One region of the Janthinobacterium sp. 1L-D-8-B-C4 genome, then DNA from elsewhere that is predicted to be linked to it. Evidence: predicted binding sites of a transcription regulator. Region 1 holds the regulator's gene; the other holds the start of a gene.

Region 1 (4,187 bases):
AGTGATCGAGCCACCGAGTGGATACGTGTCGGTAATGCAAGAAACATAGGCAGTCGAGACGGAATAACTGTTGGCCTTGCCGCTGCCATTGGTCATGGTGCAAGTGGCGCCCTTCGGCTGCTGCTTGATCTTGATATCGTAGCGGTCTTCGGATTTGATCAGGTTGACAAACACAAAGCTGCTGGCGCCGGCAGCCACAGGCAGGTCTTCGCCACCATTTTGCAAGATCAGGCCGGTCTTGGCCAGGCCGATGACCGAGCCACTCAGGTACATATTGCCGCCGCTGCCGCCGCAGGCTGCCAACGTGGCAGCGCAAGCCGCCGCCAGCATCGAGCGCAGGTATACATTTTTCATACATTCTCCAAAACGAATTAGGTAGGGTAGCGCAACACGGACGCTGGCGCCGTATTGGAATGGCGCCTATTTTAGTCTATCTGGCAAGCCGATTGACCTTGCCTTGTATCACCCTGTAACAATTTTTGCGGCGCCAGCCCTGATACGCCCTCATATGCTGGTTCCCCTGGCCCGTTGCATCGTGCGATCGGTGCGACAATAGGGCTTGCCCGTTTCTCCATCCTGATTGTCGCCATGACCACTACTTCCGTCAAAACCCTGGTTTCGCCCAAGGCCATCCTGTTCGATCTCGATGATACGCTGTGGCCGATTGCGCCCGTGATCGCCGCCGCCGAAACGCTGCTGCACGACTGGCTGGCCGCGCATGCGCCGAGGGTGGCGCAGCAGTTTTCCATCGAAGCCTTGCGCCGGCACCGGCTGGACATGTTGAACGAACAACCACATTTCCATGGCAACCTGATCGAACTGCGCCGTGCCGGCCTGCTGACGGCCTTCGCCGCCGCTGGCGAGGATACGGCCCTGGTCGATGAAGCCGTCAGGCAATTCCTGGCCGCCCGCAACCGCGTCATCCCCTATGACGATGTGCTGCCTGGCCTGGCCTGGATGCAGCAGCGCCTGCTGGTCGGTTCTATCTCGAACGGCAACGCCGACCTTGAAATTATCGGTCTCGCCCAGCATTTCAGGATATCGATCGCCGCCAGCGAGTTTGGCGTGGCCAAGCCCGACGCCTCGATTTTCCTGGCTGGCTGCGAAGCGCTGGGCGTGGCGCCGCACGAGGCCGTGTATGTGGGCGACGATCTGTATTTCGATGTAACGGGGGCGCAGGATGCGGGCATGCGCGCCGTCTGGATGAACCGGGGCGGCAGCGACGCGCATCTGGCGGCCGGTGTGCAACCGGACGCCATCTGTGCCAACTTTGATGAATTGCTGCTCTGGCTGCAGGCGCAACTGGAAGATTGATCGCCGTTGCGCAGGCGAACGTGCATAATGGCTGCTGTTGCTGCACTCCTGGCTGCCAACACTGTATAACTGAAGACACCATGCAACTCGAACTACGTGCCCAAACCCTGCTGAAAGCCCTGGTCGAGCGTTATATCGCCGACGGCCAGCCGGTCGGTTCGCGCGCCTTGTCGAAAATTTCCGGCCTCGATCTGTCGCCGGCCACCATCCGCAACATCATGGCCGACCTGGAAGAGCAGGGCTATGTGTCGAGCCCGCATACCTCGGCCGGTCGCATCCCCACGCCGCGCGGCTACCGCATCTTTGTCGACACCTTGCTGACGGTGAAACATCTTGACGAGCATATGGTTGACGCGCGCCTGCGCCTGCAGACGCAGCAGCCGCAAAAAACCATCGCCAATGCGGCGCAGATGCTGTCCTCGCTGTCGCAGTTTGCCGGCGTGGTGCTGAGCCCGCGCCGCGAATCGGTATTCCAGCAGATTGAATTTCTGCGCCTGTCCGAAAAACGCATCCTGCTGGTCATCGTCGGCCCGGGCGGCGACGTGCAGAACCGGCTGCTGCTGACCGAGGCGGACTATACGCCGTCGCAGCTGATCCAGTCGGCCAATTACATCAACCAGAATTATGGCGGCCTGTCATTTGACGCCGTACGCGTGCGCCTGCAGGGTGAACTGCGCCAGTTGCGCGACGATATGGGCAGCCTGATGCAGGCGGCGGTCGAGGCCGGCAGCGAAGTGATGAGCGATCACAGCGACGACATGGTGATTTCAGGCGAGCGCAACCTGCTCAGCGTGAGCGATTTGTCATCGAACATGAGTTCGCTGCGCCAGCTCTTCGACATGTTCGAGCAGAAGACGGGACTGATGCAGTTGCTCGACGTGTCGAGCAAGGCAACCGGCGTGCAGATCTTCATCGGCGGCGAATCGAATCTGGTGCCGATGGATGAAATGAGCGTGGTGACGGCGCCATATGAGGTCAACGGCAAGATCGTGGGCACCCTGGGCGTAATCGGGCCGACCCGCATGGCCTACGAGCGGGTCATTCCGATTGTCGATATTACGGCCAAGCTGCTGTCAAACGCCCTCAGCCATCATTGACCAGTCAGGCAGGCCGGTGCGGGCAGGCTGGCTTGATGCAGTTGCCGTAGATGGCCAGCGCGTGCTCGGCGATCTTGAAACCGCGCTCTTCGGCCACGCTTTGCTGGCGTGTTTCGATGGCTTCGTCGAAGAATTCTTCGACCCTGCCGCAATCGAGACACACCAGGTGATCGTGGTGCGAGCCTTCGTTGAGTTCGAAAATGGCCTTGCCCGTTTCAAAGTGGTTGCGGTTAAGCAAGCCAGCTTGTTCGAACTGGGTCAATACACGGTAGACAGTTGCCAGCCCGACGTCCATATTGTCGGCCAGAAGAATTTTATAGACGTCTTCCGCCGTCAGGTGGCGCACCGGGCTACTCTGGAAGATATCGAGTATCTTCAGCCGTGGCAGGGTGGCTTTCAGGCCGCTTGCCTTGAGATCACTAGGATTGTTACTCATGTTTGTTGCTCGTATGTGGGTCAGGTGCTTTATCATATAGCGTTTTGTCGGCGAGTGCCAAAATAAGCATTTTTGGGTGGACCAGTCACTCCTGGCGTTTTGTTCATCAAATTGAGGTCATTTATGCACGTCACACCGGCTGTATTGCCATCCTTGCGTCACCGTATTTCATTCCGAGCACCGGTCGTTGCAGGCCTGGTTTGCGTTGCGCTGATGGCGACCGGCTGTGCCAGCCGTGGCATCCTTGGTGAAAAACCGGCGGCCGCCCAGAAAGAAGGCAAGGAACTCGTGCCCGAGAATGGCGCGCAGACCACCACCATCACGCCACTGCAGAAATTCATGTGGTTTTTCTCGCCGTATCGCCCTGACATTCAGCAAGGCAACTTTGTCTCCGAAGAGATGGTGGCCCAGCTGAAAGAAGGCATGACGCGCGACCAGGTCCGTTTCATTCTGGGCACACCCTTGCTGGCCGACCTGTTCCATGCCGACCGCTGGGACTACCCATTCCGCCTGGCACGCGGTAGCGGCGAGACCACCAGCAGCCGCGTGGTCGTGTACTTTGACAAGGAAGGCAAGGTTGCCCGCTTCGAAGGCGGCAACCTGCCGACCGAAAAAGAGTATATCGACCGCATCGCCGGCCCGTCGCCATTCGCCAAGCTGGCCAAGGCCGGTGCGCCGGCCGCCGTGGTGCCATCGCCAGTGGCGCCGTCGGCCGTGCCGGCTAACCCTGACAATACGCCGGCGATGATTCCGGTGACCAAGCCCGAGATGACACCATCCGCGACGCCAGCTGAACCGGCACCTGCCCCCACCAAATAAGTTGCTGTAAATATTATGACTGAACTGAAAATTGCAATCGCCGGCGCCAGTGGCCGCATGGGCCATATCCTGATCGAAGCGGTCGGCAACGCGCCCGACGCCGTGCTGGCCGGTGCGCTCGACCGCGCGGGCTCGCCATCGATCGGCCAGGATGCGGCCGCCTTCCTGGGCAAACCTGCCGGCGTGCTGACCGAGTCCGATCTGGCCAAGGGCCTGGCCAATGCCGACTACCTGATCGACTTCACCCGTCCCGAAGGCACCTTGCAGCACCTGGCCTATTGCGCCGAGCACGGCATCAAGATGATTATCGGCACCACCGGTTTCGACGAGGCCGGCAAGGCGGCGATTGCCGCCGCCGCCGAAAAGACCGCCATCATGTTTGCGCCGAACATGAGCGTGGGCGTGAACGTGACCATGAAGCTGCTGGAACTGGCCGCGAAAAGCTTGTCCGAAGGCTACGATATCGAGATCATCGAAGCCCACCACCGCCACAAGGTCGACGCGCCTTCCGGTACCGCCCT
Region 2 (4,187 bases), on a different contig from region 1:
GCCAGCGCCAACAAAGTGCTCGAGGCCCTGAAAGCGTTTCATTCGGTGGGCGTGACCTGCCTCATTTCCAGCCATGACGAACAGATGCTCGACGCCGCCGCCCGCGTGATCCACTTGAAAAACGGCCAGTTGGTGGCCATCGACAAGGCCACCGAAGCGCCCGTGTTTGCGGCGCCCGATCCCGATTTCGCGCCCAAGCCAGATGCCGACGCGGACGATGCGCAGGGAGAAGACGCATGAGAGGCTGGTTCCGCCAACATCGCTTTGCGCTCGGCTCGGCGCTGATTCATCTGCGCAAGTCGCCAAGCGGCTTCCTGCTCAATGTGTTCGTGGTGGCGATCGCGCTGTCGCTGCCGTTCGCCGGCCTGACCATGCTCGACAATGTACGCCCGATGTCGGAACAGATGTCGGTCGACCCGGAAATCAGCGTATTCATGAAAATCGACACGCCGCGCGCGCAGGCCAGTGGCCTGGCCGGCGAAATGCGCAAGATCGTGCACGACCCGAAAGCGAAAATCGTCTTCATTCCACGCGAAGACGCGCTGGAGTCCCTGAAAAGCAAGAGCGGCCTGGCCGATGTCTTGAATACCTTGGGCGACAACCCGCTGCCCGACAGCTATGTACTGAAACTGAACGCCTTCAATACCGCCACCGAAGCGCAAGATGTCGATGCAGTGGCCGAACTGCTGCGCCAGTTACCGGGCGTGGAATCGGCGCAGGTCGATTCGGCCTGGGTCAAGCGCCTGGCCGCACTGCTGGGCGTGCTGCGCCTGGTGCTGCTGCTGCTGGCCATTACCCTGGGCGTGGCGGTGATTGCAGTGGTATTCAATACCATCCGCCTGCAAGTGATGACGCAGCGCGACGAGATCAGCATTTCAAAGCTGATCGGCGCCACCGACACCTTTATCCATCGGCCGTTCTATTACACGGGCGCGCTGCTGGGCCTGTGCGCGGGCGCGCTGGCCCTGGGTGGCGTGGCGCTGGCGCTGCAGCCGCTCAATACGGCGATTGCAGAATTCGCGCGCCTGTATGCCTCCGAGTTCCAGATGACGCCACTGGCACCGCTGCCGATGGCGGGCCTGCTGGCCGTCAGCGCGGGGCTGGGCCTGATCGGCGCCTTCCTGTGCGTGCAGCGCCACCTGGCGCGCGTCAACTGAAGCAAGCCTGGACGGCGCTGCCGCGCCGTCCGCTTCTCTCTACCTTCCGCAATACCCTTGATTTTTGACAAGCATTCTTAAGGCTCACTTCAGTCAGCTTGCGTAGACTGTCCAAATTGCCTTAGGGAATAATGTTCAGTTCTGCCATAGTTGCCATTGGCTACTGTGCGGCGCTTTCAAGCCAGCCACAATCGGCGCACACTCACGCTATCCCCCCAATACAAGACCGTATCAGCGACTCCATCAATATGCCGAAGGTCATAGTATTTTGGCTATCGGCGTGATTGAATCAGCTGATTGGCACTCTCCATCAGAGAGTGCTAATATATGTCATACCGTTTGCAGCAGCGCCATGACCCCCAGATGTAGATTGCGCCGCGCGCTGCAAACCGCAAGACCGGATACAGTAAAAAGAATGAAACTGGTCCCTGCCGCGTGGCAGGGCCGTATGGAACAAGCAAGACTACGAGGAGTAAACATGACTACGATGTCCGCATTGGTTCCCACCAAAAATAATGCGCTGAACCTTGGGTTCACCGGCAACCTGGGCAATATTGACGCCTATATTTCGGCCGTGAACCGTCTGCCCATGTTGACCCACGACGAAGAAATTTCGCTGGCGACGCGCTTGCGCGAAAAAAACGACCTGGCCGCCGCGCAGGAGCTGGTGCTGTCGCACTTGCGCCTGGTGGTGTCGATCGCCCGCGGCTACCTGGGTTATGGCCTGCCGCATGCCGACCTGATCCAGGAAGGCAATATCGGCCTGATGAAAGCGGTCAAGCGTTTCGATCCGGACCAGGGCGTGCGCCTGGTGTCGTACGCCATGCACTGGGTGAAAGCCGAGATGCACGAGTACATCCTGAAAAACTGGCGCCTGGTCAAAGTGGCGACGACGAAGGCGCAGCGCAAGCTGTTCTTCAACCTGCGCAGCCACAAGACCGGCCTCGATGCGATGACGCCGAAACAGATCGATGCGCTGGCCAAGCTGCTGGACGTGAAACGCGAAGAAGTGATCGAAATGGAAACGCGTCTGAGTGGCCGCGACATTGCGCTGGAATCGCCAACCGACGATGAAGATGACAAGTTTTCGCCGATCGCCTACCTGTCGTCGGAGCAAAGCGAGCCGACCAAGGTACTGGAAGCGGAGCAAGTGACGCGCTTGCAATCGGAAGGCCTGGAAACGGCGCTGGGCAAGCTGGACCCGCGTTCGCGTCGCATCGTCGAAGCGCGCTGGCTGGCCAACGACGACGGCTCCGGCGCCACGCTGCACGCGCTGGCCGAAGAGTTCGGCGTATCGGCCGAGCGCATTCGCCAGATCGAAGTGGCGGCGCTGAAAAAAATGAAGGGCGCGCTGGCCGCCTACGTGTAAGCGATGTGCAGTGCCCAGTAAAAAGGCGCCGCAAGGCGCCTTTTGATTTTAAGCAGACAGGCCCTTGGCCAGCAATTCTGCAACGAGTTCGTTCAGATCCGCGCCACGCTCCTTGGCCAGGGTTTGCAACTGCAACACCAAGTCGCTGTTGAGCTTGACGGCGAACGGTACCAGGCCCAGGGCCTGGTCGAGTCTGCGCTGTTCGCGGCGGTCAACGACCACCGCTTCCTTGCCGAAGGCGCCGGCGCCGGGAACATTCATCTTTCCCATCAACTTCTTGGCATCGCTTTTCGCCAGGGCGGTTTTTTTCATGGTTGTTTCCTGATTTTCAAAACAGCCATTTTACGCCATCGCCGCACGCCAGGCGTGCGCCAAGGCGTGCGCCGCAAGAATATCATTTTGTTATGATCAACAATCTCATCCGTGAATACCACACAGAGGACGCTATCTGAAAGGAAAAGCATGTACTACCCGAGTCATTTGTTACGCACCCTGTTCTGGCCTTTGATGCTGTGTCTGGCCCTGGCCGGCTGCGGTGCCGCCACCAGCGCCGGCGATGCACGCAATACGCCGCGCAGCGTTACCCATGTATTGTCGCCGGGCGAACAGGTTGCCATCACCGCCACCGATACCCTGAAGCTGGACCGTGTCAACGACAGCCGCTGCCGCGCCGGCGCCGTCTGCGTCTGGAAAGGCTATGTCAGCTACAGCTTCACCCTGCTGCACAGCGCCGGTACAACCGACCTGGTGCTGTCGGACTCGATGCCCAATGGCGCCAGTTCCATCACCATCAATCACCTGACCTTTACTTTGCTCGACGTCGACCCGGCCACGCCGCCGCCGGTCGATGCGGCGCTGCCCGTCTACCGCGTCAAGGTCAAGATCACGCAAGGAGCGCTCAAGCACTGATGTCGTGGCGGCAGCGGCTGTCGGCAGGTGCCTGCGCCCTGTCAGTCATGCCATAGTCGCGTACCACGGCGGCAATGCGCAGCCGGTAATCGTCGAATACGCCATGCCTGCCTTCGGCTTGCGCCGCGCGGTGCGCTTCGAGCTGGCGCCACTGCGCCAGCGCCGCTTCGTCACGAAAAAACGAGAGCGACAGCAATTTGCCTGGATCGCTGAGGCTGCTGAAACGTTCGATGGAAATAAAGCCGTCAATCTGGTCCAGCAGCGGGCGCAGCGCGGCCGCCAGTTCCAGGTAATGCGCGCACCCCTCTGCGCTGGGCCACACTTCGAAGATCACGGCAATCATGCGGCCTCCGCTGCAGCAAACACCGGAATGCGGGCATTCGGCGAGGCGCGGTAATGACTATCGAGCGTCAGTTGCGCCAGCGTCCCGGACCAGGCTGACAGAATGGCCCGGACGATGGTCTGCGCCACCGCTTGCCCCGGGCAGCGATGCACGCCATGGCCAAAGTCCAGGCCGTCCTGCGCCAGCAGCACCAGCACCATCTGGCCCTGGCGTATCGTCACGCCTTCCATTGGCACATCGCAGGCGGCATAACGGCGCGTATTGTGGATCGCCGGCGATGGCTGCCGGGTGCGCAGCGCCAGCACGCTGTTGCCCAGCAAACCTGCGGTCGCTTCGCAGGTCTGCACCAGTAATCCAATCAGATTGGCCCGCAGGCCGACATCGTCGCCTGGCCTCAATTGCTTGAACG

Evidence for each region. The regulator HrcA, encoded in region 1, represses chaperone genes, less so after heat shock. The targets are predictions, from matches to a motif close to TTAGCACTCNNNNNNNNNGAGTGCTAA.
Region 2: rpoH (RNA polymerase sigma factor RpoH) is a predicted target of HrcA. The motif match lies at 1,455-1,481, and genes of this name have one in related genera.

The regions. Positions count from the first base shown of each region.
Region 1 is NZ_JBXAVX010000018.1:105,031-109,217, reverse strand. Features, by position in the region: gene AC0Z42_RS25625 (hypothetical protein) at 1-354, opposite strand, end outside; gene AC0Z42_RS25620 (HAD family hydrolase) at 589-1,314, shown strand; gene hrcA (heat-inducible transcriptional repressor HrcA) at 1,395-2,411, shown strand; gene fur (ferric iron uptake transcriptional regulator) at 2,416-2,847, opposite strand; gene AC0Z42_RS25605 (outer membrane protein assembly factor BamE) at 2,971-3,666, shown strand; gene dapB (4-hydroxy-tetrahydrodipicolinate reductase) at 3,682-4,187, shown strand, end outside.
Region 2 is NZ_JBXAVX010000008.1:57,010-61,196, forward strand. Features, by position in the region: gene AC0Z42_RS15420 (cell division ATP-binding protein FtsE) at 1-240, shown strand, start outside; gene ftsX (permease-like cell division protein FtsX) at 237-1,157, shown strand; gene rpoH (RNA polymerase sigma factor RpoH) at 1,636-2,526, shown strand; gene AC0Z42_RS15435 (hypothetical protein) at 2,575-2,838, opposite strand; gene AC0Z42_RS15440 (hypothetical protein) at 2,989-3,435, shown strand; gene AC0Z42_RS15445 (antibiotic biosynthesis monooxygenase family protein) at 3,425-3,778, opposite strand; gene AC0Z42_RS15450 (cytochrome P450) at 3,775-4,187, opposite strand, start outside.